One region of the Micromonospora sp. NPDC005305 genome, then DNA from elsewhere that is predicted to be linked to it. Evidence: riboswitches for the same ligand, from Rfam matches in the RefSeq annotation. Region 1 holds a riboswitch; each other region holds the start of a gene.

What was found. Region 1 has a riboswitch for cyclic di-AMP ahead of ABZS80_RS10450 (transglycosylase family protein). Riboswitches for the same ligand answer to the same signal wherever they lie in the genome.
Region 2: linked by a shared signal. The riboswitch ahead of ABZS80_RS20865 (hypothetical protein) and the one ahead of ABZS80_RS10450 (transglycosylase family protein) in region 1 are both predicted to bind cyclic di-AMP.
Region 3: linked by a shared signal. The riboswitch ahead of ABZS80_RS18790 (hypothetical protein) and the one ahead of ABZS80_RS10450 (transglycosylase family protein) in region 1 are both predicted to bind cyclic di-AMP.
Region 4: linked by a shared signal. The riboswitch ahead of ABZS80_RS16710 (C39 family peptidase) and the one ahead of ABZS80_RS10450 (transglycosylase family protein) in region 1 are both predicted to bind cyclic di-AMP.

Annotation. Positions count from the first base shown of each region.
Region 1 is NZ_JBEXGL010000005.1:37,449-44,516, forward strand. It holds gene ABZS80_RS10420 (sterol desaturase family protein) at 1-72, opposite strand, end outside; gene ABZS80_RS10425 (GntR family transcriptional regulator) at 69-797, opposite strand; gene htpG (molecular chaperone HtpG) at 933-2,825, shown strand; gene ABZS80_RS10435 (SDR family oxidoreductase) at 2,886-3,584, opposite strand; gene ABZS80_RS10440 (helix-turn-helix domain-containing protein) at 3,617-4,087, opposite strand; gene ABZS80_RS10445 (LLM class flavin-dependent oxidoreductase) at 4,163-5,731, opposite strand; cyclic di-AMP (ydaO/yuaA leader) riboswitch at 6,069-6,242, shown strand; gene ABZS80_RS10450 (transglycosylase family protein) at 6,242-6,934, shown strand.
Region 2 is NZ_JBEXGL010000012.1:66,604-73,671, reverse strand. It holds gene ABZS80_RS20885 (carbonic anhydrase) at 1-230, opposite strand, end outside; gene ABZS80_RS20880 (alpha/beta hydrolase) at 380-1,321, shown strand; gene ABZS80_RS20875 (AAA family ATPase) at 1,431-3,545, shown strand; gene ABZS80_RS20870 (cation diffusion facilitator family transporter) at 3,636-4,550, shown strand; cyclic di-AMP (ydaO/yuaA leader) riboswitch at 4,694-4,825, shown strand; gene ABZS80_RS20865 (hypothetical protein) at 4,830-5,912, shown strand; gene ABZS80_RS20860 (hypothetical protein) at 6,029-6,538, shown strand; gene ABZS80_RS20855 (SRPBCC family protein) at 6,621-7,068, opposite strand, start outside.
Region 3 is NZ_JBEXGL010000010.1:109,549-116,616, reverse strand. It holds gene ABZS80_RS18820 (CsbD family protein) at 1-33, opposite strand, end outside; gene ABZS80_RS18815 (heavy metal translocating P-type ATPase) at 107-2,356, opposite strand; gene ABZS80_RS18810 (hypothetical protein) at 2,371-3,351, opposite strand; gene ABZS80_RS18805 (heavy-metal-associated domain-containing protein) at 3,387-3,596, opposite strand; gene ABZS80_RS18800 (metal-sensitive transcriptional regulator) at 3,700-3,999, shown strand; gene ABZS80_RS18795 (YibE/F family protein) at 4,065-5,390, shown strand; cyclic di-AMP (ydaO/yuaA leader) riboswitch at 5,545-5,676, shown strand; gene ABZS80_RS18790 (hypothetical protein) at 5,680-6,699, shown strand; gene ABZS80_RS18785 (carbonic anhydrase) at 6,767-7,068, opposite strand, start outside.
Region 4 is NZ_JBEXGL010000008.1:256,998-264,065, forward strand. It holds gene ABZS80_RS16695 (bifunctional cytidylyltransferase/SDR family oxidoreductase) at 1-1,482, shown strand, start outside; gene ABZS80_RS16700 (CDP-glycerol glycerophosphotransferase family protein) at 1,505-3,202, shown strand; gene ABZS80_RS16705 (alpha/beta fold hydrolase) at 3,211-3,963, opposite strand; gene ABZS80_RS16710 (C39 family peptidase) at 4,068-4,910, opposite strand; cyclic di-AMP (ydaO/yuaA leader) riboswitch at 5,109-5,251, opposite strand; gene ABZS80_RS16715 (hypothetical protein) at 5,567-6,343, opposite strand; gene ABZS80_RS16720 (hypothetical protein) at 6,506-6,910, opposite strand; gene ABZS80_RS16725 (acyltransferase) at 7,051-7,068, opposite strand, start outside.

The sequences.
Region 1 (7,068 bases):
CCGGTAGGAGACCGCCTCGATGATGATGAGCAGCAGGAACGCCGGGACGGCGTAGAGCACGGCGGGGATCATGCTCGGGCTTCCCTTCGGGTGGCGGGGGTGGTGGGGGTGGTGACCGGGGCGGTCAGCAGGGCCCGGGCGTGCCGGGCGGCTGCCGTGCCCTGACCGGCCGCGATCGCCGCGGCGAGCCGGCGGTGGCCGGCGACGTCGAGCAGCTCGGCGGCCCGGGCGTCCGGGGGGACATCGCCCACGGCGAAGGTGCCGGCCACCAGGCTGTTGAACGCCAGCAGGTAGGCGGTGTTGCCGCTGCCCCGGACGATCAGCCACCAGATCGCGATGTTGGCCTCGTTCATCCGGTCCAGGTCGGGGGCGAGCGAGCCGTACTCCTCGGCGGCCCGGACCAGCGCGTCGGTGACCTCCGGGTCGCCGCGCTCGGCGCAGAGCCGGGCCGCGTCGATCCCGACGCACGCCCGCATCTCCAGCATGTCGCGGACCAGGTTCTCGACCGGGAGCACGTCACCCGAGCGGGCCAGCGACAGCGCCAGGTCCAGGCCGGCGTGCACCCGCCAGTCGAGTACCCGGGTGGCGCCGCCCTGGCTGACCCGGACCAGGCCGAGCTGCTGGAGCCGGCGCAGCGCCTCGCGGACGGCGTGCCGGTTCACGGCGAACGCGGCGGCCAGCTCCCGCTCGCCGGGCAGCGTCTCCTCCGGCCGGTAGCGGCCGCTGACGATCGCGTCGCGGAGCTGACCGAAGACGTGGTCGGAGACCGAGGCGCGGGGGACGGGAGCGAAGGCCATGGGCAGCAGTGTGGCCCTGGACACATCAACCCGTCAACTGGTTGGACCAGATCGAATCCGCCACCCTCCGGTGGCCGCCCGCGCACGCCTCGTATCCTTTCCGCCGGAAGCCCCGCGAAGTGGAAGGGAGTCGGTGTGAGCGATCGGGTCGAGACGTTGGAGTTCCAGGCCGAGGCCCGTCAGCTGCTCCAGCTGATGGTGCACTCGATCTACTCCAACAAGGACGTCTTCCTGCGCGAACTGATCTCGAACGCCTCCGACGCGCTGGACAAGGTGCGCCTGGAGTCGCTGGTCGACAAGGACCTCCAGGTCGACACCACCGACCTGCACATCGAGATCGAGGTCGACCGGGAGGCCCGCACGCTGACCGTGCGGGACAACGGGATCGGCATGTCCCGCGACGAGGTGGTCGGGCTCATCGGCACCATCGCCAAGTCCGGCACCGCCGAGCTGCTGCGCACGCTGCGCGAGTCGAAGGACGCCGCGGCCTCTCAGGAGCTGATCGGGCAGTTCGGCGTCGGCTTCTACGCCACCTTCATGGTCGCCGACCGGGTGACCCTGCTGACCCGCCGCGCCGGGCAGGCCGGCGGCACCCGCTGGGAGTCCACGGGCGAGGGCACCTACTCGGTCGAGACCGTCGAGGACGCCCCGCAGGGCACCTCGGTGACCCTGCACCTCAAGCCGGTCGACGCCGAGGACAACCTGCACGACTACACGGCCGAGTGGACCATCCGCGAGATCGTCAAGCGCTATTCGGACTTCATCGCCTGGCCGATCCGGATGACCGTGGAGAAGCCCGGTGAGGACGGCGCCACCACCGGCGAGGAGCAGACGCTCAACTCGATGAAGGCGCTCTGGGCGCGCGCGAAGGACGAGGTCGACGAGGCCGAGTACAAGGAGTTCTACCGGCACGTCGCGCACGACTGGGCGGACCCGCTGGAAACCATCCACATGCGCGGTGAGGGCACCTTCGAGTACGAGGCGCTGCTCTTCCTGCCGTCGCACGCCCCGCTCGACCTGTTCTCGCCGCAGGGCCGCCGGGGCGTGCAGCTCTACGTCAAGCGCGTGTTCATCATGGACGACTGCGACGCGCTGATGCCCAACTACCTGCGCTTCGTCAAGGGCGTGGTGGACGCGCACGACCTGTCGCTGAACATCTCCCGGGAGATCCTCCAGCAGGACCGGCAGATCCGCGCCGTGCGCCGCCGCCTGGTCAAGAAGGTCCTCGCCACGCTCAAGGACCTCTCCGCCGAGGCGTACCGCACCTTCTGGGGCGAGTTCGGCGCGGTGGTCAAGGAGGGCCTGCTGGAGGACCCGGACAACACCGACGCCCTGCTGGACCTGGTCCGCGCCGCCAGCACCCACGACCCGGCCGAGCTGACCACGCTGCGCGACTACGTCGAGCGGATGAAGGACGGCCAGACCGAGATCTACTACGCCACCGGCGAGAACCGGGCCACCATCGAGAACTCCCCACACCTGGAGGCGTTCCGCGCCAGGGGCTACGAGGTGCTGATCCTCACCGACCCGGTCGACGAGGTGTGGGTCGAGCGGGTCGGCGCGTACGACGGGAAGACGCTGCGCTCGGTCGCCAAGGGCCAGGTCGACCTGGAGACCGACGAGGAGAGGGAGAAGGCCGAGGCCGAACGGCAGGAGTACGCCGACCTGCTCACCTGGATGAGCGGCGCGCTCGCCGACAGCGTGAAGGAGGTCCGGCTCTCCACCCGGCTCACCACCTCCCCGGCCTGCGTGGTCGGCGACGCGCACGACATGACGCCCACGCTGGAGAAGATGTACCGGGCCATGGGCCAGGAGGTGCCCCGGGTCAAGCGCATCCTGGAGCTCAACCCGACCCACGCCCTCGTCACCGGGCTGCGCAAGGCGCACGAGCAGGGCGGCGACGGCACGGCGCTGACCGAGACCGCCGAGCTGCTGTACGGCATGGCGCTGCTCGCCGAGGGCGGGGAACTGGCCGACCCGGCCCGGTTCACCCGCATCCTCGCCGACCGCCTCGCCCGGAACCTCTAGGCCGCTGTGTGTAAGGAAGGGCCCCTTGTTAACGCCAGGCGTTAACAAGGGGCCCTTCCTTCAGGGCAGGGCGGGGTAGAGGGCGGCGACGCCGCCGGAGAGGCCGGCGAGGACCTGGCGGGAGGTCTCGTCGGCGATGATCTCGTACCGGTCGGCCTCGATCCCGTCGACGGCCAGCCGGGCGATCTGGGCCGGGTCGGACTTCGGCGCGGTCACCCGCGCGGTCATGTCGGTGTCCATGTAGCCGACGTGCAGGCCGGCCACGCGCACGCCCCGGTCGGCGAGCTGCGCGCGCAGCGCGTTGGTCATCGACCACTCGGCGGCCTTGGCCGCGCCGTAGGCGCCCACGCCCGGGAACGTGATCCAGGACAGGGCGGAGAGGATGTTCAGGACGGTCCCGCCGCCGTTGGCCGCGATTCTCGGCGCGAAGGCCCGCACCACGGACAGCGTGCCGAGGTAGTGGGTCTCCAGCTCCAGGCGGATCTCCGCCAGGTCGCCGTCGAGCAGGTCGGCCCCGGTGCTCACCCCGGCGTTGTTGACCAGCAGGGTGACGTCGCCGGCCAGCTCGGCGGCGGCGGCCACCGAGGCCGGGTCGGTGATGTCGAGCCGCACCGGGGTGGCGCCCGGCAGGTCGACGGTCTCCGGGTTGCGGGCGCCGGCGTAGACGGTGGCGCCGCGGGCCAGCAGCTCGGCGGCCAGGTGCCGGCCGAAGCCCCGGTTGGCCCCGGTGACCAGGGCGGTGCTTCCAGCGATCTTCATGGGTGCTCCTGAGAGTGGCGAGGGGTGGGTGGTCAGGACGGCAGCAGGCCGGGACCGGGCAGCAGGTCCACCTCGTCGGCCGGCACGTCGTGGCCGGCCGCGCAGCGCAGCGCCACGTGCACCGCCGCGCCGCAGTCGTGGTGGGCCAGCCGGACCGAGGGCTCGTCGACGGCGTACGTGTCGCCCCACTCGCGCAGGGCGGCGAGCACGGGCAACAGGTCGCGCCCCTTGTCGGTGAGCACGTACTCGTCGCGGGTGCGCTGGCCGGGCTCCCGGTAGGGCCGCCGGTCGAGCAGCCCGTCGGCGACGAGCTGCTTCAGCCGGGCGGCGGCCACCGGCTCGCTGACACCGACCCGGCGGGCGAACTCGTCGAAGCGCCGGGTGCCGAACGACGCCTCGCGCAGCAGGAGCAGCGTGGTGCGGTTGCCGACCACGTCGAGCGCGCCGGCGATCGAGCAGTTGGCGGTGGACCAGGAGTCGCGCCGCGCGAGGAAGTCCGTCATGGGGCCGACGCTACCCGGCTGACTTAGGGAAACCAAAGCCAGCTATCTCACGCCGGACCCGGGAATAAGCCGCCCTCAGAGCTGGCCGGCGTAGAAGCCGTGCCGGGCGAGGGGCTCGACGATCTCCCGCTCCTCGTACGACAGGTGCGACAGCAGGGTGTCGGTGAGCAGGTCCACGGCCGCCTGGAGCTCGGTGAAGTCGCCCGGCTCGCGGATCAGGTCCACGAGCGCCCGGTCCACGCTCTCCACCACCCCGTGGATGACCTCGTGCTCCTCCTCGAGGCGGTCCAGCACCGCCGCCAGCCCCGCGTCGGCCCGGCGCAGGTGCGGAAAGATCGAGTTGTCCTCCAGGCCGTGGTGCTGGGTCACCACGGTGCAGTACGCCGCGCAGTAGGCGCCCAGCGTCCAGTTGTTCTGCCGCATGGTCATCTCGTTGAGCACGGCCCGGGCGGCGCCCGGGGCGACCGCGCCGCGCTTGACCTGTTCCAGCAGGTCACGCACCTGGGCAAGCTCCTGACGCAGGTGGTCGTGCACGTCCACCAGGTGCTGCCCGGCGGCCTGCCCGTGCGGCGAGTAGACGTGCCCGGCCGGTGCGGGCGGCGCGGCCGGCCGGGTGGACTCGTCCCACGGCCGGCGTGCGCTCAGGCGTACCCCCGGGTCGGGGGTGGGGGTGACCGCGAGCGCGGTCGACCCGCCGGCCGCGACGGCGGCCTGCTGCTCCTCGACGGCGTGGGCGCGGCTGCCCGGTGTGGTGCGTTCGGCGGCGACCAGCTCGCGGACCGCGGGCGCCACCTCCTGGGCGAAGAGCTGGACGGCGCGCGGCTCGTCGCTGCCGAGGATGAACGTGGCGACGCCGTGGTCCAGGGCGAGCCCGGCCAGCTCCTCCACCCACTGCTCCGGCGGGCCGTCCAGGAAGCCGCCGGAGGACCGGGCGAAGGTGCCGGTGACGTTGAGCAGCCGGCGCACCGCGCCCGGCTCCCGCCCGGCCTCCGTGGCGGCCTCGTCGATCAGCGCGTTCAGCGCCGGCAGGTCGGCCGGCCCCTTGGGCAGGTACGCGAGGGACGGCAGCCAGCCGTCCGCCAGGCGGCCGACCAGCCGCAGCATCCGCGGCTTGTACGCGCCGACCCAGACCCGTACCGGGTGGGCCGGGGCCGGCCCGCGTTTCGCCCCGACCACCCGGTAGTGCTCGCCGTCGACCCGGACCATGCCGCGCCGGTCGGTGTCCCAGACCTCGCGGATCACCCGGATGGCCTCGTCGAGGGCGTCCACGGCCGCGCCCGGGGAGAGCCGGCGGCCGCCGACCGCCTCGATGGCCTCCCAGAAGGCGCCGGCGCCTAGCCCCAGCTCGACCCGGCCGCCGGTGAGCAGGTCCAGGCTGGCCACGCTGCGGGCCAGCACCACCGGTTGGCGCAGCGGCAGGTTGAGCACGTTGCCCGCGAGGGTGATGCGACTGGTGGCCGCGGCCACGAAGGACATCAGCGTCCAGGTGTCCAGGAAGCCGGGCTGGTAGGGGTGGTCCTGGAAGGTCACCAGGTCCAGGCCGACCTGCTCGCAGAGCTTGGCTCGCGCCACCACCTGCTCGGGGTGCCCGGCGCTCGGGGTGAGGAAGCCGCCGAAGGCCAGCTCGTGTCCGTGGTCGCTCATGCCTCGCCGCCTCGTGCCGATCTTGCGCGAACCTGCCCACGGTAGCCTCCCGCGTTGCCCGGCGGGCCGGGAACCCGCCGCCCGGGGGCCCGCGACGCGCGCCGTGGCCACTCGCCACGGTGGACCCGGCTCCGGTCGGTCGTCCTCTTCGGCCGGTGCCCCGCGAACACCGCTGTGACCTGGGAAAATGCGCCCATGGCGGTCGCTGCGGCAGATTCGGCGGCGGCGTGGGCCGGAAGACGAGGTCGTCCCTCAGCCGGGTGAAGAACTTCACAGAAGTGGGCGTTCGTCACAAACCATTCCTAACGTCGACTCCGTTCGCGATCGCGGACACCACGGGCCGGTAACGCCTAATCCCGCCGCCGGCACGGTGGTACCTGGACCTCGGGCGGGAGCGGGGGACCCACATGTTCCTCGGTGCACGGACACCTCGGGGTGAAGCCGCCTCCGGCGGCCGGGCTCCTCGGCCCGAACCCGACAGCTCACCTCGTCGGCGTGGAGGACACCCACATGGCAACTGAACACGTCGCCCGTCATCGACGGGTCGCGCGGCGCCGCACCGCCGTCGGAGCGCTCGTCGTCGGCGCCGCCACCGGCGCCGCCGCCCTCTTCGGCCCGGCCGCCCCGGCCAGCGCCGCAGGCGTCAACTGGGACGCCGTCGCCCAGTGCGAGTCCGGCGGCAACTGGCACATCAACACCGGCAACGGCTACTACGGGGGACTCCAGTTCTCCCGGAGCACCTGGAAAGGCTACGGCGGTCAGAAGTACGCCAGCCGGGCCGATCTGGCCAGCCGCGGCGAGCAGATCGCCGTCGCCGAGAAGGTCCTCGACGGACAGGGCATCGGCGCCTGGCCGGTCTGCGGCAAGAAGGGTGGCTCGACCAAGAGGTACTCGGCCACCGACTCGGGCTCGAGGAAGGCCACGAAGAAGCCCGCGAAGAAGGCCACGAAGAAGGCCACGAAGAAGGCCACCTCGGAGCGGTGGTCGCGGAACGACCGGCCCGCCGTCCGCACCGAGAGGCGCACCGGGCCGAGCGCCGGCGGCGCCGGCAGCTACGTGGTCCGGCCCGGGGACACCCTCTCCGGGATCGCCGCCGCCAAGGGCGTCGCCGGCGGGTGGCACGCCCTCTACGAGCGCAACCGGGGTGTGGTCGGCGACAACCCGGGCCTGATCTTCCCGGGCCAGAGGCTGCGCCTGCGCTGAGCCCCACCGGACCCGCCCACGACGGGCCGGTCCACGGCACCACGAACGCCCGGCCGGTACTCCCGGCCGGGCGTTCCACGTCGGGGCCGGTTGCTATCGTCACGGTGCTCGGAAAGACGTGAAGAAAGCGCGGA
Region 2 (7,068 bases), on a different contig from region 1:
CGGATCACACAGATCGAGCCGAACGTCTGGTCGAAGATCGCCTCCAACGGCACCCGCGAGTCGATGCAGCCCAGCACCACGGCGTACGGCTGCTGGTCGCCCGAGGCCACGGCGGCGGCGGCCGTGACGTCGTGGCCGTGCACCGGCTGCCCGCTGACGAAGCGCCGGTTGCCGGAGAGCAGTTCGGCCAGGGCGGCCCGGGGCGTCCGGGCGGCGGGGGTGGGCGACATGCCCTCCAGCCTGGTCACCCATTCGACGCCGTGAGGCCGGGTTGCGAATCTTCTCACCACCCCGGTTGCCGTGCTGTCATGACGGGTACGCCGGTGTCACCACCGGGTCACTCCGGTGCGGGACACCGGTCGGCCCGGGGAGGTGGAACATGGCGGAGCACCCGGAGGTGCGGCTTCCCGACGGCGTACGCCTGCACGTGACGGCGACCGGGCCGGTCGACGCCGAGGTCACCGCCGTCCTGCTGCACGGCTGGACGCTGGACGGGCGCAGCTGGCACCGCCAGCTCGCCGGCCTGCGCGACCGGTTCGGCGACCGGGTGCGGGTACTCACCTACGACGCCCGGGGGCACGGCCGGTCGAGCTGCATGGCGCTGCGCACCGCCACCCTGGCCCAGCTCGGCGACGACCTGGCCGCGGTGGTCGACCAGCTCGTCCCGTCCGGCCCGATCGTGCTGGTCGGGCACTCGATGGGCGGGATGACCGTGATGGAGTACGCCCACCGCCACCCGGACCGCTTCGCCGCCCGCGTCGCCGGCCTGGTCTTCGTCTCGACCACCGCCGAGGGGCACACCCATACCGCCTACGGGCTGTCCCCCCGCATCGCCCGGCTGATCCGGCTCGCCGAGACCACCGGCGCCGGGGTGCTGGCCCGCTGCGGCGCCTGGCGCCCGCCGCACGCGCTGCTGCGCGCGCTCCGCCCCAGCATCCGCTGGATGCTCTTCGGCGACCGCTGCGACCCCGCCGACATCCGGCTGGTCACCTCGGCGGTGGCGCACGCCTCGCTGCGCTCGATCGGCGGGTTCCGCGCCTCGATCGGGGCCCAGCACCGGCTGGACACCCTCGCGGCGCTCGGCCGGCTGCCGGCCGCCGCGCTGGTCGGCGACCGGGACCGGCTCACCCCGCCGCCGTGCGCCGAGTCGATCGCCGCGGCGCTGCCCACCACCGAGCTGACCGTCTGCCCGGGCGCCGGCCACATGCTGATGATGGAACGCCCCGACGAGGTGACCGCCGCCGTCGCCGGGGTGCTGCACCAGGTCCTCGCGGGGACGGACGCGGGCACGCCCGGGCAGCGGGTGGGAAGGCCCGGATAACGGGCAACCCGGACGGGCGGCGGTGGGCAGCGGCATGGCCCCGACACGGGCCGGGTCGGCGGCCCGTACCCTCATTCAGCCGCGCCGTCTGACCACAGGAGCCCCCGCGTTGAGCGACCAGACCACCCTGGAACGGGAGATCGCCGTCGAACAACGGCATCTCGACCGGGTGTACGCCCGGCTGACCGAACTGCGTCGGTCGGCCGCCGACGCCGAGCGGGAGGGCTACCGGCTGGCCCGGGTCGGCAACTTCGGCGCGCTGGTCGAGCGGGACGCCATGGTCTTCCACGCCGCGCAGCGCCGGCACGTGCTGGACGCCGAGCACGAGGGGCTGGTCTTCGGCCGGCTGGACCTGCGGACCGGGCAGGTGCTGCACGTGGGGCGGCTCGGCGTGCGCGGGGAGAACGCGGAGACGCTGGTGGTGGACTGGCGGGCCCCGGCCGCCGCCGCGTTCTACCAGGCGACCCCCGCCGAGCCGCAGGGTGTGGTGCGGCGGCGCACGATCCAGTCGTCCGCGGAGCAGGTCACCCGGATCGAGGACGACCTGCTGGACCCGGAGTCGGCGCCGCCGGAGATGGCGGTGGTCGGTGACGGCGCGCTGCTGGCGACCCTGTCCCGGGCCACCGGCCACGGCATGCGGGACATCGTGGCCACCATCCAGCGGGAGCAGGACGAGGCGATCCGCTCCCCGGGCAGCGGGGTCACGATCGTCTTCGGCGGCCCGGGCACCGGCAAGACGGCGGTGGCCCTGCACCGGGCCGCGTACCTGCTCTATTCCGACCGCGCCCGGTACGCCGGCGGCGGCATCCTGGTGGTCGGCCCGTCGAGCGTGTTCGTCCAGTACATCGCCTCGGTGCTCCCCTCGCTCGGCGAGGAGACGGCCACCCTGCACTCGCTGGGTTCCCTCTTCCCCGGCGTGTCGGCGACCCGGACCGACCCGCCCGAGGTGGCCGCCGTGAAGGGGTCGCTGCGGATGCGGCGGGTGCTGGAGCGGGCGGTCCGGGACGCGGTGCCCGACTCCCCCGGCGAGCTGCGCCTGCTCTACCGGGGTGAGCTGCTCCGGCTGGAGCGGGCCGAGCTGGACGCCGTCCGGGACCGGACGCTGTCCCGCGGCGCGCGCCGCAACGAGGTGCGCCGGTCGGCCTTCGACGCGGTCCTCGCCGCGCTCTGGGCGCAGGCCCGCAAGCTGCCCATCGGCCGGCTGCCGGAGCAGCCCGCGTTCGAGGACGAGATCATCGAGCGGCCGGAGTTCCGGGAGTTCCTCAAGGCCTGGTGGCCGCGGCTGCACCCGCGCCACGTGCTGGGCTGGCTGGCCCGCCCGGAGCGGCTGCGCCGGTACGCCGGCGGCATCCTGTCCGGCGCCGAGATCCGGCTGCTGACCGGGGCGTACCGGAGCCTGGACGGCGAGGGGCCGACGATCGCCGACGTGGCGCTGCTGGACGAGCTGGACGCGCTGCTCGGCCGACCGGTGCAGCGGGCGAGGCCGAAGCGGGACCCGTTCCTGCTGGCCGGCGGCGTCCGCGAGCTGAGCACGGCCGCCGACCGGCAGCGGGCCGCCCGGGCCGCGGCCCGGGAGCGCCCGGAGGACTACCGCGACTACGCCCACGTGGTGGTCGACGAGTCGCAGGACGTCTCGCCGATGCAGTGGCGGATGGTCGGCCGGCGCGGCCGGCTGGCCTCCTGGACCGTGGTGGGCGACCCGGCGCAGACCGCCTGGACCGGCGACCCGCAGGAGCTGGCCCGGGCCCGCGACCAGGCGCTGGGCCGGCGCCGCCGGCACCGGTACGAGCTGACCACCAACTACCGCAACTCGGCGGAGATCTTCGCCGTGGCGGCCGCGGAGATCCGCCGCGTACACCCGGACCTCGCCCTGCCCACCGCGGTCCGTTCGACCGGGGTGGCGCCCGTCGAGCGGACGGTGCCGGCCGCCGACCTGCCCGCCGCCACCGCGGCCGCGGCGCGCGCGCTGCTGGCGGAGGTCGAGGGCACGGTGGGCGTGATCACGCCGGTGCCGCGCCGGGACGAGGTGGCCGGCTGGCTGGGCGACCTGGGCGGCCGGCTCCAGGTGGTGACCAGCCTCCAGGCCAAGGGCATGGAGTACGACGGGGTGGTGCTGGTCGCGCCGAGCGAGATCCGGGCCGATCCGGGGTCGGGCGTCCGCACGCTCTACGTGGCGCTCTCCCGGGCCACCCAGCGGCTCACCACACTCGACCCGGTCGGGTGACGGCGGCGCCGCACCCGGCTGTCACTTGCACATATAGCGATGTGAGCATAGATTGAGCCCGGCCGGGGCGGTGGACGAGAGGGTGTGGGCGTGGGCGCAGGTCATGACCACAGCGGCGCGGTGGCCAACGCGGCGCAGCGTCACCGTGGTCGGCTCTGGGGCGCGTTCGCGCTGCTCACCGCCCTGATGGTGGTCGAGGCGGTGGCCGCCTTCGCCACCGGCTCGCTGGCCCTGCTCTCCGACGCCGGGCACATGTTCACCGACGTCCTCGGCATCGGCATGGCGCTCGCCGCGATCACCGCCACCCGGCACGCCGACACCGACCCGCAGCGCACCTTCGGCCTCTACCGGCTGGAGGTGCTGGCCGCGCTGGCCAACGCGGTGCTGCTCGGCGCCGTGGCCGTCTACGTCCTGGTCGAGGCGGTACGCCGGTTCGGCGAGCCGCCGGAGGTGCTGGCCGGGCCGATGCTCGCCGTGGCGGTGCTCGGCCTGCTCGCCAACATCGCCGCCTTCGCGCTGCTGCGCGCCGGCGCCGAGGAGAGCATCAACCTGCGCGGGGCCTACCTGGAGGTGCTGGGCGACCTGCTCGGCTCCCTCGGCGTGATCGGCGCGGCCCTGGTCATCGCGGTCACCGACTGGTGGTGGGCCGACCCGCTGGTCGCCGTGGCGATCGGGCTGTTCATCCTGCCGCGCACCTGGCGGCTCGGTCGGGCCGCGGTCCGGATCCTCGTGCAGGCCGCCCCGGAGCACCTCCAGGTGACCGCGGTGCATGACCGGCTGGCCGCGGTGCCCGGCGTCGCCGAGGTGCACGACCTGCACGTCTGGACGCTCACCTCGGGCATGGAGGTGGCCTCGGCGCACCTCACCATGACGCCCGGCGCCGAGGTCGGCGAGGTGCTGACGGCCGCCCGGGCCGCGCTGCACGAGGACTTCTCGATCGATCACGCCACGTTGCAGATCGAACCCGGAGCGTCCCCCGGGGCGTGCGGCGCGGTCGAGTGGTAATTAGGACAATCTTAAATCCAAGTGGCTATTGTGCACCTGTGCCGGTTTTGTCCGGGACACCGGCCCCCACCAGCGGAGCCGGCCCGGCACAGCGCCGGTAGGCTCGATCGCGGCCCCCGCCGGGCGGCGCCCGCCGGCGCCCGCGGTGGCCAGCGCCTAATCGCCCGCACGGGCGAGCCGGGGAACCACGTTCGTGGGGTGCATCCGCGTCAGCGGTAGGGATCTTCCGTCCCGAACCCGTCAGCTAACCCGGTCGGCGGTTGACGGAAGGACACGTGAATGCCCCCAGTGGCACCTGTACGACGGACGGCCGCCCGGTTGGCGGCCCTGCTCGTCGCGACGCTCACCCTCGGCGTCGTGACCGCGCCGGTCTCCCCGGCCTCCGCGGCTCCGGCGACTTCCCCCGCCGGCCTGCTCGCCGCCGCCGCACCCGGCGACGACGAGGGCGGCACCCCGGCACTGCGCGCCCAGCTCGACGCGGCCAGCAAGGGCTGGCTGGACGCACGCACCGCACTGAACCGCTCGGTGACCCGGCAACAGCAGCTCACCGCCCAGCTCAAGACGGTCAACGACGAGTTGACCGTCCGGGACGCCAAGGTCGGCGAGATCGCCGGGGTCGCGTACCGGTCCGGGCGGCTGGGCACGGCCGCGGCGCTGCTCGGCAGCACCAGCCCCGAGGGCTTCATGGACCGCGCGGCGGCGCTGGAGCAGGTGGCCGCGCACGAGGACCGCGCCCTCCGCGACCTCATCGACACCCGGGACGAGGCGACCCGCACCCAGGCCGCGCTCACCGGTGAGATCCAAGAGCAGCGCAAGCAGGTCGCCGTGATGGCCAAGCGCAAGCAGCAGGCCGAACGCGCCCTGGAGGTGGCGAACAACCGCGCGTCCGGCAGCACCGGCGGCGGCAGCGTGCAGGGCACCTCCTCGGCCAACGCCAAGCCGGCAAAGCGCAACGCCGACGGCTCCTGGCCGTCGGAGTCGTGCAGCGTCAACGACCCGACCCCCGCCGACGGCTGCATCACCCCGCGTACCCTGCACGCGCTCCAGCAGGCCAAGGCGGCCGGCTTCACCCGCTACGTCTCCTGCCACCGGCCCAGCGGCTCGGGCGAGCACCCGAAGGGGCGGGCCTGCGACTTCGCCGCGCAGAAGGGCGGCTTCGGCGGCGTGGCCACCGGCGGCGACAAGACGTACGGCAACAACCTGGCCGCCTACTTCATCCGCAACGCCGACGCGCTCGCCGTGCTCTACGTGATCTGGTTCAAGAGGATCTGGCTGCCCAGCAGCGGCTGGAAGTCGTACAGCGGGGGCAACGGCGACCCGTCCAGCGACCACACCAACCACGTGCACCTGTCGGTGTACTGATCCGCTCGGTGTACTGATCCGCGCCCCGGCGGCACCCGGCCTACGCCCCACGACGTACGCCGGGTGTCGCCGCGCGGCCCACGACGCGACGCCCGCGACGGCCGAGCATCGGTGGCATGACTCGACTCTCCCCCGCCGGACGCAAGGCCCTGCTCACCCTGCACCTGGTCACCTCGCTGGGGTGGCTCGGCGCCGACCTGGTGCTGCTGGCCCTCGGCGTGGCCGGGCTGCGCGGGGCCGACCCCGAGGTGGTCTACCCGGCCGCCGCGCTGCTGGTCACCTGGCTGTTCGCCCCGCTGAGCGTGCTCGTCTGGCTGGTCGGGCTCGCCAGCGCGCTGCTCACCCCGTGGGGGCTGCTGCGCTGGCGCTGGGTGCTGGTGAAGTTCGCCGTCACCACCGTGGTGCTCACGCTGGTGCTGCTCCTGCTCACCCCGCGGGTCCGGCACCTCGGTGAGCTGGCCGGGGCGGCCGACGACCACCTGCGGGTCGACCTGGTGGTCGCGCCGACCGCCTCCAGCACGCTGCTGCTCGTCGTGACGGTGCTGTCCACCTACAAGCCGTGGGGGCGCCTGCGGCCGGCCCGGCCGGCGGCCCGCCGACCGGTGGCCACGGGGCGGCGTGGCTGAGCCGGGCCGCCGCCGCGGCGGCATGGCCGAGCCAGCTCGGCGGCGTGGCTGAGCCCGGTCGCCCGCCGGCGGCGCGGCCGGGTCAGGGCAGCTGCCCCTCCAGGGTGGCGCCGAGCCGGCTGGCCAGGCCCAGGTGGGCCGCCCGGGCCTGCCGGAAGGCGTAGCCGAACAGCGGCGCCGGTGCGGAGAGGGTGATCTCCACGTCGATCCGCACCACCCCGTCGGGCTCGTCGCGCAGCCGGGTGTGGTTGCGCACCGTGGTGGCCGGCTGCTGCCGGGCCACGGTCACGACCTCGTCCTCGTTGGCGACCAGCACGTCCGCCTGGTAGGTGACCGGGAAGTGCAGCGGGCCGAGCGCCAGCCGGTCGGTGATCGCGTAGCTGGCCAGCGCCCCCGGGCGGGCCGGCAGCTGGCGGACCCGGACGATCAGCGGATGCAGCTCGCCCTGCCGGCTCAGGTCGCCGAGCAGGGCCACCGCGTGGGCCCTCGTGCACCGGGCCTGCACGGTGTAGCTGAAGCTGTCGCTGCTG
Region 3 (7,068 bases), on a different contig from region 1:
GGTCGCGTTGCCGATCTTGTCGTCGATGCCCATGGGAACCTCCACTCAGCAGTTTTCCGTGACGTCAGGCAAGTACCCCGGGTTCCGCCGTGCGAATCCCCGGCCGTCAGCCGACCGGGCGGAAGCGCCGAAGCCGGAGGCTGTTCGCGACCACGAAGACCGACGAGAAGGCCATCGCCGCGCCGGCGATCATCGGGTTGAGCAGGCCCGCGGCGGCCAGCGGCAGGGCGGCCACGTTGTAGGCGAAGGCCCAGAACAGGTTGCCCTTGATGATCGCGAGGGTCCGCCGGGAGAGCCGGATGGCGTCGACGGCGGCCGTCAGGTCGCCCCGCACCAGTGTCAGGTCGGACGCCTCGATGGCCACGTCGGTGCCGGTGCCCATGGCCAGCCCCAGGTCGGCCTGGGCCAGCGCGGCGGCGTCGTTGATCCCGTCGCCGACCATGGCGACGGTCCGCCCCTCACCCTGGAGGCGCTCGACCACGGCCACCTTGTCGGCCGGCAGCACCTCGGCGATCACCTCGTCGATGCCGACCTCGGCGGCCACCGCCTTGGCCACGGTGGCGTTGTCGCCGGTGAGCAGCACCGGGGTGAGCCCCAGTTCGCGGAGCCGGGCGACGGCCGCCGCGCTGGTCGGCTTCACGGCGTCGGCCACCGCGAGGACGCCGCGGGCCCGGCCGTCCCAGCCGGCCAGGACCGCCGTCCGGCCGGCGGCCTCCGCGCCGGCGACCGCCCGCACGACCTCCTCGGGTACGTCGAGACCGCGCTCGCGCAGCAGCCGGAGCCGCCCGACCACCACCTCCCGGCCGTCGACCGTGCCGGTCACGCCGAGGCCCTCGGCGTTGGCGAAGCCGGTCACCGCGGGCAGCGGGCCCGCCTCGGCAGCCCCGTCGGCGACGGCGCGGGCGATCGGGTGCTCGGAGGCCCCCTCCAGCGCGCCGGCGAGCCGGAGCAGGTCGGCCGCGTCCTCGCCCCCGGCGGGCAGCACGTCGACAAGCGTCATCTTCCCGGTGGTGACGGTGCCGGTCTTGTCCAGCACGACGGTGTCGACCTGGCGGGTGGACTCCAGCACCTCCGGCCCCTTGATCAGGATGCCGAGCTGGGCGCCCCGCCCGGTGCCGACCAGCAACGCGGTCGGTGTGGCGAGCCCCAGCGCGCAGGGGCAGGCGATGATCAGCACCGCCACGGCGGCGGTGAAGGCGGCGGTCGTGCCGCCCCCGGTGCCGAGCCACCAGCCCAGCGTGCCGGCGGCCAGGGCGATCACGATCGGCACGAAGACACCGGAGATCCGGTCGGCGAGCCGCTGCACGGCCGCCTTGCCGGTCTGCGCCTGCTCCACGAGCCTCGCCATCTGCGCGAGCTGGGTGTCGCCGCCGACCCGGGTGGCCCGGACGACCAGCCGGCCGCCGGCGTTGACGGTGGCGCCCACCACGGCGTCGCCCGGCGCGACCTCGACCGGCACGGACTCGCCGGTGAGCATGCTGGCGTCGACCGCCGACGTCCCCTCGGCGACCACGCCGTCCGTGGCGACCTTCTCACCCGGGCGGACCACGAACCGGTCGCCGACCGCGAGCTGGTCCACCGGGATCCGGGTCTCCTGCCCGCCGCGCAGCACCGCGACGTCCTTGGCGCCCAGCTCCAGCAGGGCGCGCAGGGCGGCGCCCGCGGTGCGCTTGGACCGGGCCTCGAAGTAGCGGCCGGCGAGGATGAACACGGTCACCCCGGCCGCCGCCTCCAGGTAGATGTTGCCGGCCCCGTCGGTGCGGGTGATGTCGAAGCGGAACGGGTGGGTCATCCCGGGCATGCCGGCGTCGCCGAGGAAGAGCGCCCAGAGCGACCAGCCGAACGCGGCGAGGGTGCCGAGCGAGACCAGCGTGTCCATGGTCGCCGCGCCGTGCCGCAGGTTGATCCACGCGGCCCGGTGGAACGGCAGGCCGCCGTAGACCACGACGGGGGCGGCCAGGGTCAGCGACAGCCACTGCCAGTAGTCGAACTGCCAGGCCGGCACCATGGCCAGCACGATCACCGGCACGGTCAGCACGACCGACACCCACAACCGGGTACGCAGCCCGCGCAGCTCGTCCACCGGCCCGGCGGTCGCCTCGGCGGCCTGCGCGGGCGGTGGCGGGACGACGGCCGTGTAGCCGGTCTTCTCCACGGTGGCGATCAGGTCGGCCGGGGTGACCTCGTCGGCGTACCGGACGGTGGCCTTCTCGGTGGCGTAGTTGACCGTGGCCTCGACGCCGTCCATCCGGTTGAGCTTCTTCTCGATCCGGGCGGCGCAGGAGGCGCAGGTCATGCCGCCGATCGCCAGCTCGATCAGGTTCGGCGCGACCGGCAGGGACCGGGCGGATGTCATCTCGTCACCTCCGGTCAGCTGTGCCCGTGCCCCGGGGCGCCGTGGTCGGCGTCCGGGGTCGGTGCGGTCGTGGGGGCCGGCGCGGCGGGCGCCGGCGTGGCCTGGTCCCCGGCCAGCACGGTGAACTCCGCGGTGTGCACCGCGTCGCCGTGCCGGAAGTCCAGGTAGAGACGGTACGCGCCGGAGGAGGGCACCTCGGCGGCGAAGGTGACCGCCGGCCCGGCCGGGGTCCGCCCGTCGCCGGGCGCGCCCTCCGGGTGCACGTGCAGGTACGCCAGGTCGCCCTGGCGCAGTGCCACCAGGTGCCCGTAGGCCCCGAGGTAGGGCTGGAGGTCGGTGACGGGCCGGCCGTCCCGGCTGACGGTCAGGGTGAGCCGGCTGGTCCGGCCGGGCTGCGGGGCCCCGGTGAGGGTGACGGTGTAGCCGTCGACCGTGGTGCTGGTCACCGGCGCCGGCAGCGGCCGGTGCTCCAGCGCGCCCGGGACGGTGACGTCGACCCCGAGGGTGAGCGGCTCGCCGCCGGTCGGGGTGAAGTCGGCGAACGCCCGCCAGACGCCGGGCCCGGCGAGCGGCGAGGCGACCCGCCAGGTGCCGTCGGCGGCCAGTTCCGGGTGGACGTGCCGGAAGCCGGAGAGGTCGCGGCGGGCGACGATCAGGTGCATGCGCTTGTCGTGCGCCACGTCGTAGCGGGTGACCGGCCGGCCGTCCGGGCCGGTGATCCGGAAGGCGAACTCGCCCGCGGGGGCGGTCACCGGCTGAAGCGTGTAGCCGCGGTCGGAGACGAGCAGCCCGCCGGGCAGGTGGGCGGTGGCGGTGGCCGCGTGGCCCCCGTCACCGTGGTCGGTTCCGCCGGGGTCGTGGCCGGCGTCGGTGGCGTCGTGGCGGGTCTCGGCGGCGGGGGTGACGGGGCCGGCCAGGTGGCCGACCCCGTACGCCGTGCCGAACACCGCCGCGAGCCCGAGGGCGAAGCCGCTCAGCTTCGTCGCCGTGTTCATCGGGGCACCTCGGTTCCTTCGGGTCGGCGGACCCGTCACGCCCCGGCGAGGTCGTAACCGGCCTCGTCGACGGCGGCGCGGACGGTGTCCGTGTCCAACGGGCTCTGACTGGTGACGGTGACCCGGCCGGAGGCCAGGTCGACCTGGACGTCGGTGACGCCCGGCAGCGCGCTCACCTCGGTGCTGACCGAGTTGACGCAGTGCCCGCAGGTCATGCCCTGCACCTGGTACGTGGTGGTGACCATCGCGCTTCTTCCCTTCCGCCGCTGTCGTTACCGTTACCCGGTGTGGGTATCGGCCACGGGAGGACCGTACCATACCCCCGAGGGGTACGCTATCCTCGACGTCATGACCGCACCGACGACCCCGACCCGGGGCTACACCGCCAGCAAGGACCAGCTCCTCGCGCGGCTCCGCCGTATCGAGGGCCAGGTCCGCGGCATCGAGAAGATGGTCGAGGACGACCGCTACTGCATCGACGTGCTGACCCAGATCTCCGCCATCCAGGCCGCGCTGGACAAGGTCGGCCTCGGCCTGCTCGACGGGCACGCCCGGCACTGCATGCACGACGGCGCCGCCGAGGGCCGCGCCGACGAGATGGCCACCGAGATGATGGCCGCCGTGGGCCGCCTCATGAAGCGGGGCTGACCGGGCCGGGTGAACCCGCCGGCCGCGTGCCACGTGTCCCGTTGCGAACCGTTGGGAGAAACGCCATGGGCGCCGACCACACCCGTCCCGCTCCGCCCGCCCCGCCGCGGGTCCGGCGGATCCTGGTCGCGACGGTGGTGCCGCTCTTCCTGATCACCGTCGTCGCGGCGCTGGTGCTCTGGCCCCGGCAGGACCGGGAACCGACGGACGCGCCCGCGCTGCCCCGCTACCACGGCACGGTGACCCGGGTGGTGACCGAGCCCTGCCCGCCGACCCCGGAGGCACCGGAGGGTGGCCCCGGCGGGTCCGCCGGCCCGTGCGGGACGGTGACCGTCGCCGCCGAGCAGGGCCCGAACGCCGGCCGGCAGGTCGAGACGCCGGTGCCCGCCGGCCCCGGGGCGCCCCGGGTCGAGGTCGGCGACAAGGTGATCCTGGTCGAGCTGACCGACCCGGCCGATCCGGCCGTGAAGACCTACGACATCGCCGAGCACCGGCGCGGCACCCCGCTGGCGTGGTTGGCGGTGCTGTTCGCCGTGGCGATCGTGGCGTTCGGCCGCTGGCGCGGGCTGGCCGCGCTCGGCGGGCTGGTCGCGAGCTTCGCCATCCTGCTCGGGTTCGTGCTGCCCGGGATCGGCGCGGGCCAGCCGCCGCTGCTGGTGGCGATCGTCGGCGCCGCGCTGATCATGTTCGTGGTGCTCTACCTGACCCACGGGATCACCGCGCAGACCTCGGTGGCCGTGCTCGGCACGCTCGGCAGCCTGGTGCTGACCGGCGTGCTCGGCACCCTGGCCACCGCCGCCACCCACCTGACCGGCTTCGGCAGCGAGGACGCGACCACCCTGTCGATGTTCCAGCGCGACGTGGACCTGCACGGCCTGCTGCTGGCCGGCATCGTCATCGGCTCGCTCGGCGTGCTGGACGACGTCACCGTCACCCAGGCCGCCACGGTCACCGAGCTGGCCCACGCCAACCCGGCGCTCTCCCGACGCCAGCTCTACCGGGCCGCCACCCGGGTGGGCCGGGCGCACATCGCCTCCACGGTCAACACCATCGTGCTGGCGTACGCGGGCGCCTCGCTGCCGCTGCTGCTCCTGCTCGTCGCCGACTCCCGGCCGGTGAGCCAGATCCTCACCAGCGAGTTCCTGGCCCAGGAGATCGTCCGCAGCGCGGTGGCCACGCTCGGCCTGATCGCCGCCGTACCGCTGACCACCGGACTGGCCGCGGTGGTCACCACCGCCGGGCGGCGCGGGACCACCGCGGGCCCGGCCGACCCGCCCGCGCCACGGCCGCCGGTCGCGCGGGACGAGGCGCTGGAGGCCCTCGGTGGGGCGCCGGACCGGCGCTCCGGTGGGTGGTCCGGCGGTGACAGGAGCACGGAGGCCGCATGGTGACACTCCGCAGCGTGATGACAGATGTCAAACGCGATCCTGGTCACGCTGGGCGAGGACGAATTCTCGCTATTGGTCGGCTTCCGGACGTAGAACCCGGGGAGGACTCTCGGGTAACCTCGCTGCCGGTCACCGCCGAAGGCGCGCACCGGCGCCAGCGGTGCCGCCGCCCAATCGCCCGCGGGCGAGCCGGGGAACCAGGTACATGGGGTGAATCCGCGCGAGCGGTAGGGGCCACTTCCGTCCCGAACCCGTCAGCTAACCCGGTCGGCGGCCGACGGAAGGGAACACTGTGACGGCACCCCTGCGCCGCTGGCTGACCCCCGTGGTGGCTGCGCTGGCCGCGCTCACCGTGCTGGTGGGGCCGACCCCGGCGACGGCCGCTCCGAGCACCCCCACCCCCTCGGGGCACTCCGACGAAGACGACGACCCCCTCATCACCGAGGCCATCGACACCGCCAACCGGGCCTACCTCCAGGCCAAGTCGAAGCTGGACACGTCGCGCAAGCGCCAACTCCAGCTCGCCCTCGAGGTGAAGGCGGCACAGAGCGAGCTCGACGCGCTGAGCCCGCAGGTGGCCCAGATCGCGGCCCAGTCCTACCGGACCGGCCGGATGGGCGCCATGGCCATGCTGATGGAGAGCAACACGCCCGACTCGTTCGTCCGGCGGGCGGCCGCCCTCGACGAGCTGAACCTGCTGAACGCGCAGAAGCTCGGCGCCATCAACGCCGCGAAGACCCGCGCCGAGCAGGCCAAGATCGCGCTCGACGTCGAGGTGCGCGAGCAGGAGAAGCAGAAGAACGCGATGGCCCGCGAGAAGGCCGAGACGGAGAAGGCGCTGAAGCTGGTCGGTGGGATCGGCTTCACCGGTGGCCTGGTCTCGGCCACCTCGCCGGTCGCCCGCGTCGGCCCGGGCCGGACCTCCGACGGCGACTGGAAGCCGGAGTCGTGCAGCGAGAACGACCCCACCACCTCGGGCTGCGTCACCCCGCGCACGCTGCACGCGTACAAGGAGGTCAAGCGGGCCGGCTTCAACCGCTTCGTGGGCTGCCACCGGAACGGCGGGCCGTTCGAGCACCCGAAGGGCCGGGCCTGCGACTGGTCGTTGCAGAAGAGCGGCTTCTCCTCCTGGCGCACCAAGGACCAGCGGATGTACGGCAACAACGTCGCCGCCTTCCTCATCCGCAACGCGGACCGGCTGGGCATCTACTACGTGATCTGGAACCGGCAGATCTGGTTCCCGGCCACCGGCTGGAAGTCCTACAGCGGGCCCTCGGACCACACCGACCACGTGCACATGTCGCTGCTCTGACGACGTACACCGAAAGGGGCCGGCCCGCGACACGCGGGCCGGCCCCTTCGACGTTTTCCGACGGCCGTCAGTTGGCGAGCGCCGGGTCCGCGGGCGCGGCCGGTGCGGGCACCTGGGCGGCCGGCGTGCCGGCCGGGGCCTGGGCCACCCTGCGCACCTCGCCCGCGCTGAGCCGGTACGACAGGCCGACCACCGCGCACCGCCCGGCGACCACCTCGTCGGCGAGGACGGCGGACCGGGCCAGCAGCGCCTCCACGGTCTGCGCGATGTGGATGTCGACGATCCCGTCGAGGTCCTCGACGCCCTCCCGGCCGGCCCGGAGCAGGCTGGGCGCGACGGCGTCCACCACGGCGCCCAGGTGCCCGGACG
Region 4 (7,068 bases), on a different contig from region 1:
GCCGCGCCGGCGAGCCCGGCTCCCTGGCGCCCCTCGCGGACGGTGGCCGTGATCCTCGCCGGGGGGACCGGGACGCGCCTCGGGCTGGGCATCCCGAAGCAGCTGCTGAAGATCGCCGGCAAGCCGATCATCGAGCACACCCTGGCCGTGTTCGAGGCGGCACCGGAGATCGACGAGATCATCGTGCTGATGGCGGCCGGCCACGTGCCCGACGCCGAGCGCATCGTCGCCAACGCGGGCTTCCGCAAGGTCAGCAAGGTGATCGAGGGCGGTGACACCCGCAACGACACCACCCGGATCGCGCTGGACGCCGTCGGCGAGGGCGACGTCAACATCCTCTTCCACGACGCGGTGCGCCCGCTGGTCAGCGCCCGGATCGTGCGGGAGTGCGTGAACGCGCTCTGGACGTACGCCGCGGTGGACGTGGCCATCCCGTCCGCCGACACGATCATCCAGGTCGACCAGGACGAGTGCATCACCGACATCCCGGTCCGGGCCACCCTGCGCCGCGGCCAGACCCCGCAGGCGTTCCGCTCCGGGACCATCCGCGAGGCGTACCGGCGGGCCGAGGGCGACCCGGACTTCGCCGCCACCGACGACTGCGGTGTGGTGCTGCGCTACCTGCCCGGCACGCCGATCAAGGTGATCGACGGCTCGGACGAGAACATCAAGGTCACCCACCCGGTCGACGTGCACCTGGCGGACAAGCTCTTCCAGCTCGCCGCCGCGCAGGTGCCGAAGGTGAGCGACCACCGCGGCTACACCGAGGAGCTGACCGGCCGGACCATCGTGGTCTTCGGCGGCAGCTACGGCATCGGCCACGACCTCACCGAGCTGGCCCGCCGCTACGGCGCCCAGGTCTTCCCGTTCAGCCGCTCCACCACCGGCACCCACGTCGAGCGGGCCGAGGACGTCTCCGCCGCGCTGAAGACCGCCTTCGAGGCGACCGGCCGGATCGACCACGTGGTGGTCACCGCCGGGATCCTGGAGAAGGGCGCCCTGGCGGAGATGGACGAGGAGACGATGGACCGCCTCCTGCACGTCAACTTCGTCGGCCCGGTCACCATCGCCCGGCAGTCGCTGCCCTACCTGCAGCAGACCAAGGGCCAGCTGCTCCTCTACACCTCCAGCTCCTACACCCGGGGCCGGGCGCGCTACGCGCTCTACTCGGCCACCAAGGCCGCGCTGGTCAACCTGACCCAGGCGCTCGCCGACGAGTGGGCCGAGTTCGGCGTACGGGTCAACTGCGTCAACCCGGAGCGCACCGCCACCCCGATGCGCACGAAGGCGTTCGGTGAGGAGCCGGAGCACACGCTGCTCTCCGCCGAGGCGGTCGCCCAGGCCTCCCTGGACGTGCTGATCTCCGAGCTGACCGGCCAGGTCATCGACGTCCGCCGGGCCCCCGGCGAGCCGGTCGCCGCGGTGCCCGCCCAGCCGGGCGCGCACCAGTCGTCGACACTGCCCACCGGCATCGACGCCTGAGCCGCGGGACGGGACGAGCCGGATGCGTGGTGACCTGGTCCGCAAGCTGCTCGCCCGGGTGCTGACCACCGGGCTGGCGGTGCTGGCCTTCCTCGTCGTGGCGCTCACCGGGGCGACCGGCTGGGGCCTGACGGTCGCGGTCGCCGCGCTCGCCGCCGCCGCCTGGGAGCGCCGGGTCCGGCCGACCGCCGACGGCCTCGCCGAGTCGGTGCTGGTCGCCGCCGGCATCCTGGTCGGCTACGCCCGCCGGCTCGACGCCGGCTTCGACCCGGCGCTGGCGGCGACCGCGCTGGTCCTGCTCGGCCTGGTGCTGCTGGTCGGGCCGCTGCGCGACGCCGGCGCGCTGGAGATCCGGGCGGCGAACCTGCCGGTCCGGTCCTGGACGCCGCTGATCGCCGCCCGGCTCGGCGACGCGCTGCTGGTGCTGCTCGCCCTCGTGGCGCTCGCCGCCGGCCTGGCCCTGCCCGCCTGGGTGGCCCTGGTGGCCGCGCTGCTGGTCGGGGCGGGCTGCGGCGCGGTCGGCCTCGACCTGGCCCGGCGCCGGTTCCGGCCGCCGGCCGGCGGCGGCCCGGTGGGTCGGGCGCTGCGCCGGCACCAGCCCGAGTTCCTGCTCTACTTCTCCGCCCCGCCCGGCTCCGAGTACCAGGTCACCATGTGGCTGCCCTACCTGGAGCGGATCGGCCGGCCGTTCCTGGTGCTGCTGCGCGAGCCCGAGTTCCTGCCGGCCGTGGCCGCGGCCACCAGCGCGCCGGTGGTCTTCTGCCCCACGCTCAAGACCATGGACGAGGCGCTGGTGCCGAGCCTGCGCGCGGCCTTCTACGTCAACCACGGCGCGAAGAACAGCCACTGCATCCGCTTCTCGCAGCTCACCCACGTGCAGCTGCACCACGGCGACAGCGACAAGGCGCCCAGCGCCAACCCGGTCTCGGCGATCTTCGACAAGATCTTCGTGGCCGGGCCCGCGGCCGTCGAACGGTACGCCCGGGCCGGCGTGGAGATCCCCGCCGAGAAGTTCGTCGTGGTCGGCCGCCCCCAGGTGGAGGCCATCGAGGTACGCCGGGAGCCGGTCACCGGCCTCAGCCACCCGACCGTGCTCTACACCCCCACCTGGACCGGGCACCACGCCGACGCCGACTACTGCTCGCTGCCGGTGGCCGAGACGCTGATCCGCCGGCTGCTCGACCGGGGCGCGACGGTGATCCTGCGGGCCCACCCGTACACCACCCAGAACCCGGCCTCGGCGCGGCAGCTGGGCCGCCTCACCGAGCTGCTCGCCGCCGACCGGGCCAGGACCGGGCGAGCCCACCTGTGGGGCGCGGCGGCCGGCCGCGAGCTGACCCTGACCGAGTGCGTCAACCGGGCCGACGCGCTGGTGTCGGACGTCTCCGGCGTGATCTCGGACTGGCTCTACTCGGGCAAGCCCTACGCGGTCACCGACATGGGCGTCGACGGGGAGCACTTCGTCGAGCGGTTCCCGCTGGCCGGCTCCGGCTACGTGCTGCGCCGGGACATGTCCAACGTGGACGACGTGCTGACCGGGTTGCTGGACACCGACCCGAAGGCCGCGGCGCGCTGGGCCACCCGGGCCCGCTACCTGGGCGACTTCCCGCCCGAGTCGTACGCCGAGGTGTTCCTCGACGCCGCCCGCCGGCAGCTCGCGCCGGCCGGGAGCGCACCCGCCCCGCGGCGGGGCTCGCCGCTCCCCTCCCCCGCCGCCTGACCCGCCGGTCAGAGGTACGCGTCGAGCAGGGCGAGCACCGCCGCCGGGTCCTCGACGTGCGCGTTGTGGCCCAGGCCGGGCAGGGTGGCGACCGGGACGCCCAGTTCCTTGAGCTGCGCGTCGGTCACCATCGGGTCCTGCTCGCCACGGGCCAGCAGCACGGGGACGTCGACGGCGGCGAGCAGCGCCGGCAGCCGAGGTTCCCCCACCGCGAAGGCGGCCGGGTCCATGGCCAGCCGCCACCGGCCGTCCTCGCGGCGCAGCCCCGCCTCCACCACGGGGTGGTCGGGGGCGAACAGCCCGGCCAGCCCGGAGACCCGCAGGTAGCGGCGGGCCGCCTCGTCCCGGGTGGCGAACCAGGTCACCGGGCGGGCGGCCAGCTCGCGGGCCTTCTCCAAATCGGTCGGGGACCAGACGGCCTTGATGCCGAGCCCGACCACCGCGTCGACGGGCAGGCGGCGGGACCGCGCGGCCAGCGCCAGCGCCACCACCCCGCCGAGCGAGTGGCCGAGCAGCACGAGCCGGTCGCGGGGGCCCAGCCGCTCGGCCACCGGGCCCAGTCCCTCGACCACCCGCCGGGCCAGGGCGTCGAAGGAGTATTCCGGCAGCGGGGGCGACCAGCCGTGCCCGGCCAGGTCCGGGGCGAGCCAGCGCCCCGCCCAGTGGCGCTCCAGCAGCGGCGCCCAGGGCAGCCACACCTCACCGGTGGCGCCCATGCCGTGCAGCAACAGCAGATGGCGGGTACCCGTCGCGTCGCCCATAGGGCGCAGTGTGCCACCGGACGGACACGACGCGCGAGAGCAGCCGGCACGACGACGTCGGGCACCGGCTCGGTGGAGCCGGTGCCCGACGGGAAGAGGTGCGATCAGGCGGAGTAGCCGCGCGTGGCCGCCCAGTTCGCCAGGTCGATGGTGCTGACCCAGTACGCGGGCAGCGCCGGGTTCGCCGAGTCGGCGATCCGGACGGTCCGGCCGCCGTTCTTGTAGCCGACCACCGCGATGTAGTGGCCGCCCGGGAAGGAGTGCCAGCCACCGTCGGTGTCGGTGGCGTCGCCGGCCACGTTGACCACCACGCCCCGGCCGTCGGTGATCGCCTTGACCACGTCCGCCTGGAGCTGGTCCATCTCGGCCGGGCTCGCCGAGCCGCCGAACATGTGGGTCCGGTACGGGTTGCCCTTGACCATCTGGTTCAGGCCCCGGGTGGTGTCCTCGGCCGAGTTGGTGCCGCTCTCGGTGGTGCCGAGCGGGCCGGCCATCGCTTCCTGGGTGGTCTCGACGCCGCTCGCGCTGAGCGCGTTCCGGACCGCGGCCGGGCCGCAGTTCCAGTACTGGTTCTGCGCCTCGTAGTCGTAGTCGAGGACCTTGGTCGACGGCGGCTTCGGCTTCGCCTTCCGGGTGGTGTCCGGGTCGGTGGTGGCCTTGGCCGCGGCCTTCGCGGCCGACGGCGACGCGCTCGGCGAGACGGACGGCGCCGGGAGGGCGGCCCGGGCCTCGCCCCGGCTGGCGACCTCACCGAGCCGCGAGCCCAGCTCGGCGACCGCGGCGGTGTTCTCCTGGTGGACCGGGTCCTCGTCGGTCGCGGTGAGGGCGGTGCCGGCGCCGCCGGCCAGCACGAGCGCCGCGGCCGAGCCGGCGATGATCTGGTACGGGCGCTCGGTCACGAGACGCCGCAGCTGACGCTTCAGGTGATGCTTCACGGGTTCCTCCACGGGAGCGTGCGCGGCACACCGGCCCGACGCGCGGAGGAACTCACGCGCGCTGGCGGGGCGGGTCGCCGCGGAAGGGGAGCGCCCGGGGGGCCGGGCGGTTGGGGCGGTAGCCGGGTCCGCTCGCCGTCAGGCGAGCGCCGGCACCACGATGCCGTGGAGGCGGGGGGACGAGCGGGGGGTGGTGAGCACGAGGAATGGCACTCCTTCCGTGGCCGCCGCCCGGGTTAGCTGACGGATTCGGGCGGGAAGTACGCCCTACCACGGGCCGTGGGCCCGCGGATTCACCCCGGTGTTGCTGTGGGTCCCCGGTTCGTGAGAACACGATTAGGCGGGTCGGCGCGGCGTCGCCACTTGCGATCGGAAACCGCTCCGGACGCGCCGACACTACCGGTGGGTATGCAGCCTGCCAAGTGCTCCCACCTGCGCAAACCTCGTGCAGGACTACGGATATCGGAACAGTTGGTCACTCACTTCGCTCAATGGGACGAGCAGTTACGGCGGCGCCGCGCGGCGGAAAGCGGACATCCGGTGGCGACCGAGCCGGAATTGCGGCGATCGATCGCCCCCCGTGCCCCCGATGACCGTTTCCGGAAGGCCGGTGACCGGACTCACCAAATTCGGATAACGATTCGGCCGACCCGGTTTGGTCTGGGGGGTCAGGCCGGGCGGGGTGCCGCCGTGGCGCGAGCTGCCGCTGACGGCACGGCGGAGGGCGCCGGGACCGGGGTCCGCGCCGCGGTGGCCCGGTCGGCGGGAGTGGGCCGGAGGGCCCCGGTGGCGGCGTACGCCTCCGCGGACAGGGTTCGCGCCGCCTCGGCGGCCAGCTCGGCGTCCCGCCAGGCTCGCCGCTCCCGCTCGGCGGCCGCCGCCCACACCGCCCGGCGGCTCTCGCGTACCGCCCGGGCCAGGACGATCTCCTGCTCGGCCGGGTGCCGGCGCGGGTCCCACCCGTTGCGGTGGGCCAGCACGTCGGCGAGCTGCCGGGCGCTCAGGTCACCGCGCCAGTGCGCCGTCATCGCGGCGTGGTGCAGCCAGCGCTCCCGGGCCGCGTACTCGGCCGGTGTCCGCGGGGTCTGCGGCGCGGGCAGGGCGGCGGCCGTGGCGAAGCGGCGGGCGGCGCCCTCCGCCTCGTCGTACGCCCGCCAGGCCCGTTCGGCCTCGTCCTGGGCGGTGAGCCACTGCTCCCGGCGCCGCCGGGCGGTCTGCCCGGCACCGGCGGCGGCCACCGCCACCTCGTCGGCGTAGCGGCGCAGGTCGGCCCGGCGGGCGGCCTCCTGGGCGGCCGGGTCGGGGACCGGATCGGAGGCGCCCTCCCGCTCCGGGCGGGCGACCAGCACGGCGAGCAGGCCCAGGGCGAGCAGGAGCAGGGCCGACCAGATCGCGGCGGCCTCGGGGACCTCGGTCAGGAAGTGGTAGAGAACGGTCTGCGGCATGGTCGGCGCCTCACGGGAGAGAACGTGGTGGAGAGGTGTCCGCACGGTCCGCGGAAGGCGGCGGGCGCAGCGGCAGCGGGTGCCGCCGGCCGCCTGCGGGGCGGGTGCGGGGGTGAGGTTCGGTGCGTGCGGCGGGCACGGGCCGACGGCCCGCGGGCGGGGTCAGCGGACGGGCGGGGCCCGGGACCCGACGGTGGCCGGAACCAGCCCGGTCAGGACGAGCGCGAAGCCCTGCCCGGCACCGGCGATGGCGGCAACGCCGCCCGTGAACTCCGGTCCGGCAGTGGTAGCGGTGGTTCCGCTGGTGCGGTCCTGCTCCGTCGCCGCGCCGGCGATGGTCCGGTCGACCGCGGCCCTCAGGTGCTGCCCGGCCGCGGCCCCGGCCTGTGGGGGCGGGCCCTCGACGGAGGCCACCACGGTGGGCGCCACCGGCGCGGTCGCGGCCCCGCCGAGCGGCAGCGTCGCCGCGCCGAACGAGCAGGCGACGAGCACGGCCAGGGTGGCCAGCGTCCGGGCGGTCCAGCGCGCCACCCACCACACGGGACAGGTGAGCGCGATCGGCAGCACGGGTACAAACTACCGCCGATGACGCCACATCGCACCGCCGGCGGGCGTGTCGCGCCGCCGCACCGGAGATGAGGCACCGGCCAGGGTGGACAGGAGGCGGACGGACCGGGGCGGGCCGCGCCGAGGGGAGCGCGCCCGGCTCAGCCCGGGTCGCGCCG